2 regions of the Aminobacter sp. MDW-2 genome follow, and region 2 is predicted to be linked to the other one. Evidence: riboswitches for the same ligand, from Rfam matches in the RefSeq annotation. Region 2 holds a riboswitch; the other holds the start of a gene.

Region 1 (3,401 bases), 290 kb from region 2:
CGTAGTCGGCGAACTGGATTTCGATACATGGCTTGAGGCCATAGGCAGCCATGCCGACGGCGGCGCCGACGATGCCAAGTTCGCTGATCGGCGCGTCGAAACAGCGCTCCCGACCGTATTTCTGCTGAAGACCCTGGGTGCAGCGGAAGACGCCACCGAAATAGCCGACGTCCTCGCCGAAAACGACGACGTTGTCATCGCGGCCCATGGCGACATCCATGGCGCTGCGGATGGCCTCGATCATTGTCATGCGCGGCATCGGCTACACTCCCGCCTTCTGGCGCTGGCGACGGAGATGCGGCGGCATCTCGGCATAGACGCCCTCGAACATGTCACGCGTCGACGGCTTGCCGCCGGCATGCAGCGTGCCGTGGCTCTCGGCTTCCTTCTGCGCCGTGATCACCGCCTCGAGGATTTCCGCCTCGGTCTGCTTGTGGCGCTCGTCCGACCATAGGCCACGCTTGATCAGGTGGTTCTTCAGCCGGATCACCGGGTCACCCAGCGGCCAGGCATCGGACTCTGTCTTGGGCCGGTAAGCGGATGGATCATCTGACGTGGAATGTGCGCCGACACGGTAGGTGACATATTCGACCAGCGTCGGCCCGAGATTGAGCCTGGCCCGCTCCGTCGCCCATTTCGCCACCGCATGGACAGCGAGATAGTCGTTGCCGTCGACACGCAAGGCCGCGATGCCAAACCCAAGCCCACGCGCCGCAAACGTGCCGGAGCCGCCGCGGGCGATGCCCTGGAAGGTCGAGATCGCCCACTGGTTGTTGACGATGTTGAGGACGACGGGCGCCTTGTAGGTCGAGGCGAAGACAAGTGCGGCGTGGAAGTCGCTCTCGGCGGTGGCGCCGTCACCGACCCAGCCGACAGCGATCTTGGTGTCCCCCTTGATGGCGGATGCCATCGCCCAGCCAACCGCCTGGATATACTGGGTGGTCAGGTTGCCGGAAATCGAGAAGAAACCGTGATCCTTGGCCGAATACATGATCGGCAGCTGGCGGCCCTTCAGCGGATCCATCTCGTTGGAATAGATCTGGTTCATCATGTCGACCATCGGATAGCCGCCGGCGATCAGCAGGCCGGCCTGGCGATAGGTCGGGAAGTTCATGTCGCCCTGAACGAGCGCCTTGCGGAAGGCGCAGCTAACCGCCTCCTCGCCCATATGCTGCATGTAGAAAGAGGTCTTGCCCTGGCGCTGCGCCATCTGCATGCGCGCGTCGAAGGAGCGCAGCGTCATCATGTGGCGCAGCCCTTCGATCTGCTCCTCGTCGGTCAGCGTACCGGCCCATGGACCTACGGCATCGCCTTCGCGATTGAGCACGCGGATGATCGAATAAGCCAGGTCGCGGATCGTCCTGGGATCGACGTCGACCGGCGGCCTGTCGACCGAACCCGCCTTGGGGATCGGCACATTGGAGAAGTCGGGGGTGCCGCCCGGGCGCACTTCCGGCTCGGGCACATGGAACTTCAGCGGCGCGGGATTGTCCGTCACGGATGCTCCTCCTGTCGCGTGCGCAGGCCAATTGGTCCTCCCTGCGCGGCAGACAATTTATGTCAGTAACGCTGACCTATTATCCGATCGTCTTCGAAACCGCAATGGGTCTCGATGCTCCCGACTTTGGCATTCTCTCGGCCTCGGCGAAAGGCCGTTGACACGACGCCGGTTCCGCCTCCATGCTTAGGGTTCACCAGGGGGGTCCCGACAAGGGGCTGAGATTCTGCTGGCTCGCGCAGCGCAGTGACCCGTTGAACCTGATCCAGTTCATACTGGCGTAGGGACGGTGCGAGGCGCAGCAGGCCGGATATCCGGCTCAGGCATTCGGGCTCATTCTTGCCCGAAGTCCCCAGGCAAAACCTCTCCTCCTTCTCATCGCATGGACTGGGTCTCCAACCAGGAGGCTCACTCATGAATGCCCACACCCCATCAGTCACCGTTGGCGAACTTCCCGCGTCGCGGAAGGTCTACAAGCCAGGCAAGCTACATCCCGACATCCGTGTGCCGATGCGCGAGATCTCGCTTCATCCGAGCGCCGGCGAGCCGCCGGTCACCGTCTATGATTCGTCAGGCCCCTACACCGACACGTCGGTGACAACAGACATCGAGCGCGGCCTGCCGCGGCTGCGCGAAGACTGGATCATCGCCCGCGGCGACGTCGAGCGTTATGCAGGCCGCGCGGTCAAGGCTGAGGACAATGGCTTCGTCTCCGGCGAAAGGCTGACGCCGGAATTCCCGGTTCGCAACGCCCCGCTGCGTGCCACCGGCGGCCGCGCCGTCACCCAGCTTGCTTATGCCCGCGCCGGCATCGTCACGCCCGAAATGGAATTCGTCGCCATCCGCGAGAACCTCGGCCGCGAGCAGATCCGGGCCAAGCTTCAACGCGACGGCGAGAGCTTCGGCGCCGTCATTCCCGATTTCGTCACCCCGGAATTCGTCCGCGACGAGGTCGCTCGCGGCCGCGCCATCATCCCCTCCAACATCAACCACCCCGAGAGCGAGCCGATGATCATCGGCCGCAATTTCCTGGTCAAGATCAACGCCAATATCGGCAATTCCGCCGTCACCTCGTCGATGGCCGAGGAGGTCGAGAAGATGGTGTGGGCGACGCGCTGGGGCGGCGACACGGTGATGGACTTGTCGACCGGTCGCAACATCCACAACATCCGTGACTGGATCATCCGCAACGCGCCGGTGCCGATCGGCACGGTGCCGCTCTACCAGGCGCTGGAGAAGGTCGGAGGCATCGCCGAGGACCTGACCTGGGAGGTGTTCCGCGACACGCTCATCGAGCAGGCCGAGCAGGGCGTCGACTATTTCACCATCCATGCCGGCGTGCGGCTCGCCTACATCCACCTGACAGTTGACCGCGTCACCGGCATCGTCTCGCGCGGCGGCTCGATCATGGCCAAATGGTGCCTGCATCACCACAAGGAGAGCTTCCTCTACGAGCATTTCGAGGAGATCTGCGACATCTGCCGAACCTATGACGTCGCCTTTTCGCTCGGCGACGGCCTGCGCCCAGGTTCGATTGCAGACGCCAACGATGCCGCCCAGTTCGCCGAACTGGAGACGCTGGGCGAACTTACCAAGATCGCCTGGGCCAAGGACTGCCAGGTGATGATCGAGGGCCCCGGCCACGTGCCGATGCACAAGATCAAGGAAAACATGGACAAGCAGCTCGAGGTCTGCGGCGAAGCGCCCTTCTACACGCTTGGGCCTTTGACCACCGACATCGCGCCCGGCTACGACCACATCACCTCTGGCATCGGCGCTGCAATGATCGGCTGGTTCGGCACGGCCATGCTCTGCTACGTCACGCCCAAGGAGCATCTTGGCCTGCCCGACCGCGACGACGTCAAGGTGGGCGTTATCACCTACAAGATCGCAGCACACGCCG
Region 2 (3,401 bases):
CGAGGCCCGCAATGCCGGGCAAGGCTGCTCGGATTGCCGGCCATTCGATCATGCGGAAGCTCGACCGTGCGCCCATGCCGAGCTGGCTCGCCAGCCGCCACTGGTCCGCCGGCACCGTCTGCAGCGCCTCCAGAATCAGCCGCGTCGCCAGCGGCAGGTTGAAGAAGACATGGGCAACGAGAATGCCGGACAGCCCATAGATGCCGGGCCAGGTGCCGCCGGTCAGCGCCGCCAGCGGTTCAGCGAAATAGCCGGCGCGGCCGTAGAGCGACAGGATGCCAAGGGCTGCGACGATCGCCGGCAAGGCGAGGGGAACGGCAAACAGGCGCAGGATCAGCGCGCGGCCGGGAAAGGCGGGATGCCGTGCGAGCGCTCGGGCAACGAAGATCGCCGGCACAACCGACAGCAAGGTCGACAGCAGCGCCTGCCACAGGGTGAAACGGGCAATGCGGAAGAGATAGGAATCGAAGGCGTCGGCAGCACCTTGTGGATTGCGTGCGGCCTCGATGCCAAGACCGGCAAATGCGCCGCCGATCAGGATGCCGATGGCCGCCAGCGCGATGATGCCGGCGGCGATGCGGGGGTCTGTACGGCTCACCGACATGCAGGGCCGCGATTGGCTAGGCGCAGGTGCGGCAGCCGCGATGGGTCGCGCTCTGTCCCACCCCCCTCTGGCCTGCCGGCCATCTCCCCCGCAAGGGGGGAGATCAGCGGCTTGGATGCCCACGCACCACCGGCAACCTCTGGGGTTGGCGAGAGCCATTCCACTACCAATCTCCCCCCTTGCGGGGGAGATGGCCGGCAGGCCAGAAGGGGATGTTCAAGCGCAACCATGGCAGGTCGACAGAGCCTTACTTGCTCATCACGCCGAGCCACTCGTCGACCCAGGCCTTGCGGTTGGCAGCCACCTCGTCGGCGCTGAAGATCAGCGTCTTGGTCGGCTTCACCAGCTTGTCGAAGGCAGGGTTGAGCGGCTTGTCGGTCTTGCCGGCGGGCAGCATCCAGTTGGTTTCGGGTACGGCGTCCTGGAAGCCTGGGCTGGTCATGAAGGCCATGAACTTTTCGGCCAGCGGGTTCTTGGCGCCGGTCGTGGTGATGCCGGCGACCTCGATCTGCAGGTAGTGGCCTTCCTCGAAGGACGCCGCCTGGTAACGCTCGGTGTTCTCGGCGACCATGTGGTAGGCTGGCGAGGTGGTGTAGGACAGCACCATCGGCGCCTCGCCCTTGGTGAACAGGCCATAGGCCTCGCTCCAGCCCGGGGTGACGGTCAGCACGCGGCCCTTGAGCTTGGCCCAGGCTTCCGGCGCCTTGTCGCCATAGACCGACTTGACCCAGAGCAGCAGGCCGAGGCCCGGCGTCGAGGTGCGCGGATCCTGGATCGCGATCTTTTCTTCCGGATTGCCCTCGACAAGTTCCTTCAGGCTTTTCGGCGGGTTCTTCAGCGTCTCGGTGTCATAGACGACGGCGAAGTAGCCGTAGTCGTAGGGAACGAAGGTGTCGTCCTTCCAGTCACCCGGAACCTTGACGTCGGCGCCGGCGGCACCATGCGGCGCAAACAGGCCGGTGGCCTTGGCTTCGGCTGTCAGGTTGGTGTCGAGGCCAAGCACGATGTCGGCCTTGGTCGATGCACCTTCGAGCTTGACGCGGTTGAGCAGTGCTACGCCATCGGCGACCGAGACGAAGTCGACAGTGCAGGCGCAGTCGGCTTCGAAGGCCTTCTTGACCTGCGGGCCGGGGCCCCACTCGGAGGTGAAGCTTTCATAGGTGTAGACGGTAAGCTTGCCTTCGGCAGCGGCAGGGAAAGCAACCGTGGCCAGCGCCAGGGCGGAAGTCATGGACAGGATCAACGAGCGCATCGGCGCCTCCTTCATAGGTGTTGAAAGGGAATTTGAAGCGCCGGGCGTCCGAAGCATCTAATCCCTCCGCCGGTACAAACCGGATCAGGTTCAGCGGGTTGGCCGGGACGGTTCCCTATGCCTCTCAGCCGGCACGCAATTGCGCGACCGGCACCCCGTTAGAGCGGTTCAACAAATAGGCTCGCGCATCAGGCCACGCAAGCGGTAGTTTGCCGGCCACCGACCGCGTCGCGGCCTTCCGTTTCGGCTGCCGGGCTGGTAATGCGCATGCCATGACCCGGTTCACCATACTTCTCGGCGGCGAGCTTTTCCGCACCCCGCGCCTCGACCGCCAGGTGGCGGGCAGCAGGGTGATTGCGGCAGATGCCGGTATCCGCCATGCCGCCACGCTCGGGCTGATGCCGGAACTGTGGCTCGGCGACTTCGATTCCGTGCCGGTAGATCTCGACCCGCGTTTTGCCGACCTGCCGCGGGCGACCTTTCCGGCCGAAAAGGACAGGACCGACGGTGAACTGGCCATCGATGCCGCGCTTCGGCTCGGCGCGACCTCGCTGGTGCTTGTCGGCGCCTTCGGCGGCGCCCGCGCCGACCACGCCTTCCTTCATTTCGCCCTTGCGCTCAGGCTTGCCGAAGCCGGCATCGAGGTGCTGCTGAGCAGCGGGCGCCAGGAGGCTTTGCCGCTCCTGCCCGGCAGCGCAGGCTTCGACTATGAAGACGGCATGCTGTTTTCGGTGCTCGCCTTCTCCGAGCTGACCGGGCTGTCCGAACAGGGCGCCAAGTGGCCGCTCGACAATGTCGACGTGCCGTTCGGTTCGTCGCTGACCCTTTCCAATGAAGTGCGGGGTCCGTTGCGGATTTCGCTCGGCAGCGGCCGTGCCCTACTCCTCGCTCATCCCTTTCCTGCCTCGGATTTCTGAAACATGGCGCCTCCGCTTCTCAATCTCGACGGCATCCGTCTGACCTTTGGCGGCACGCCGCTGCTCGATGGCGCCGCACTGACGGCCGCTGCCGGCGACAAGATCGCGCTTGTCGGCCGCAACGGCTCGGGCAAGTCGACGCTGCTCAAGATCGCGGCGGGCATGATCGAGCCGCAGGACGGCGTGGTGTTCCGCCAGCCGACGGCAACCATCCGCTACTTGCCGCAGATGCCCGACATGGACGGCTTCGCCTCTGTCCGCGCCTATGTCGAAGCCGGGCTCGGACCTGCTGACGATCCGCATCGCGCCACCTATCTGCTCGACCATCTCGGCCTGACCGGCGAGGAGCCTCCGGCCGACCTGTCGGGCGGCGAGGCGCGCCGCGCAGCACTTGCCCGCGTCATGGCGCCCGAGCCCGACATCCTGCTGCTCGACGAGCCGACCAACCATCTCGACCTCTCGGTCATCGAATGGCTGGAAGAGGAACTGATCCGCACCTCCTCGGCGCTGATCCTGATCTCGCACGACCGCCGTTTCCTCGAGCGCGTCAGCCGCAACACCGTCTGGCTCGATCGCGGCCAGACGCGCCGGCTCGACCGCGGCTTTGCCCATTTCGAGGAATGGCGGG

The links. A riboswitch is a leader RNA that binds a small molecule or an ion and turns the genes downstream of it on or off. The one in region 2 is predicted to bind thiamine pyrophosphate.
Region 1: another riboswitch for thiamine pyrophosphate. It lies ahead of thiC (phosphomethylpyrimidine synthase ThiC); the one in region 2 lies ahead of thiB (thiamine ABC transporter substrate binding subunit).

Annotation. Positions count from the first base shown of each region.
Region 1 is NZ_CP060197.1:1,880,904-1,884,304, reverse strand. Features, by position in the region: gene H5P29_RS09235 (alpha-ketoacid dehydrogenase subunit beta) at 1-259, opposite strand, end outside; gene H5P29_RS09230 (3-methyl-2-oxobutanoate dehydrogenase (2-methylpropanoyl-transferring) subunit alpha) at 263-1,498, opposite strand; TPP riboswitch at 1,687-1,803, shown strand; gene thiC (phosphomethylpyrimidine synthase ThiC) at 1,913-3,401, shown strand, end outside.
Region 2 is NZ_CP060197.1:1,595,692-1,599,092, forward strand. Features, by position in the region: gene thiP (thiamine/thiamine pyrophosphate ABC transporter permease) at 1-604, opposite strand, end outside; gene thiB (thiamine ABC transporter substrate binding subunit) at 852-1,856, opposite strand; TPP riboswitch at 1,901-2,024, opposite strand; gene H5P29_RS07755 (thiamine diphosphokinase) at 2,129-2,773, shown strand; gene H5P29_RS07760 (ABC-F family ATP-binding cassette domain-containing protein) at 2,777-3,401, shown strand, end outside.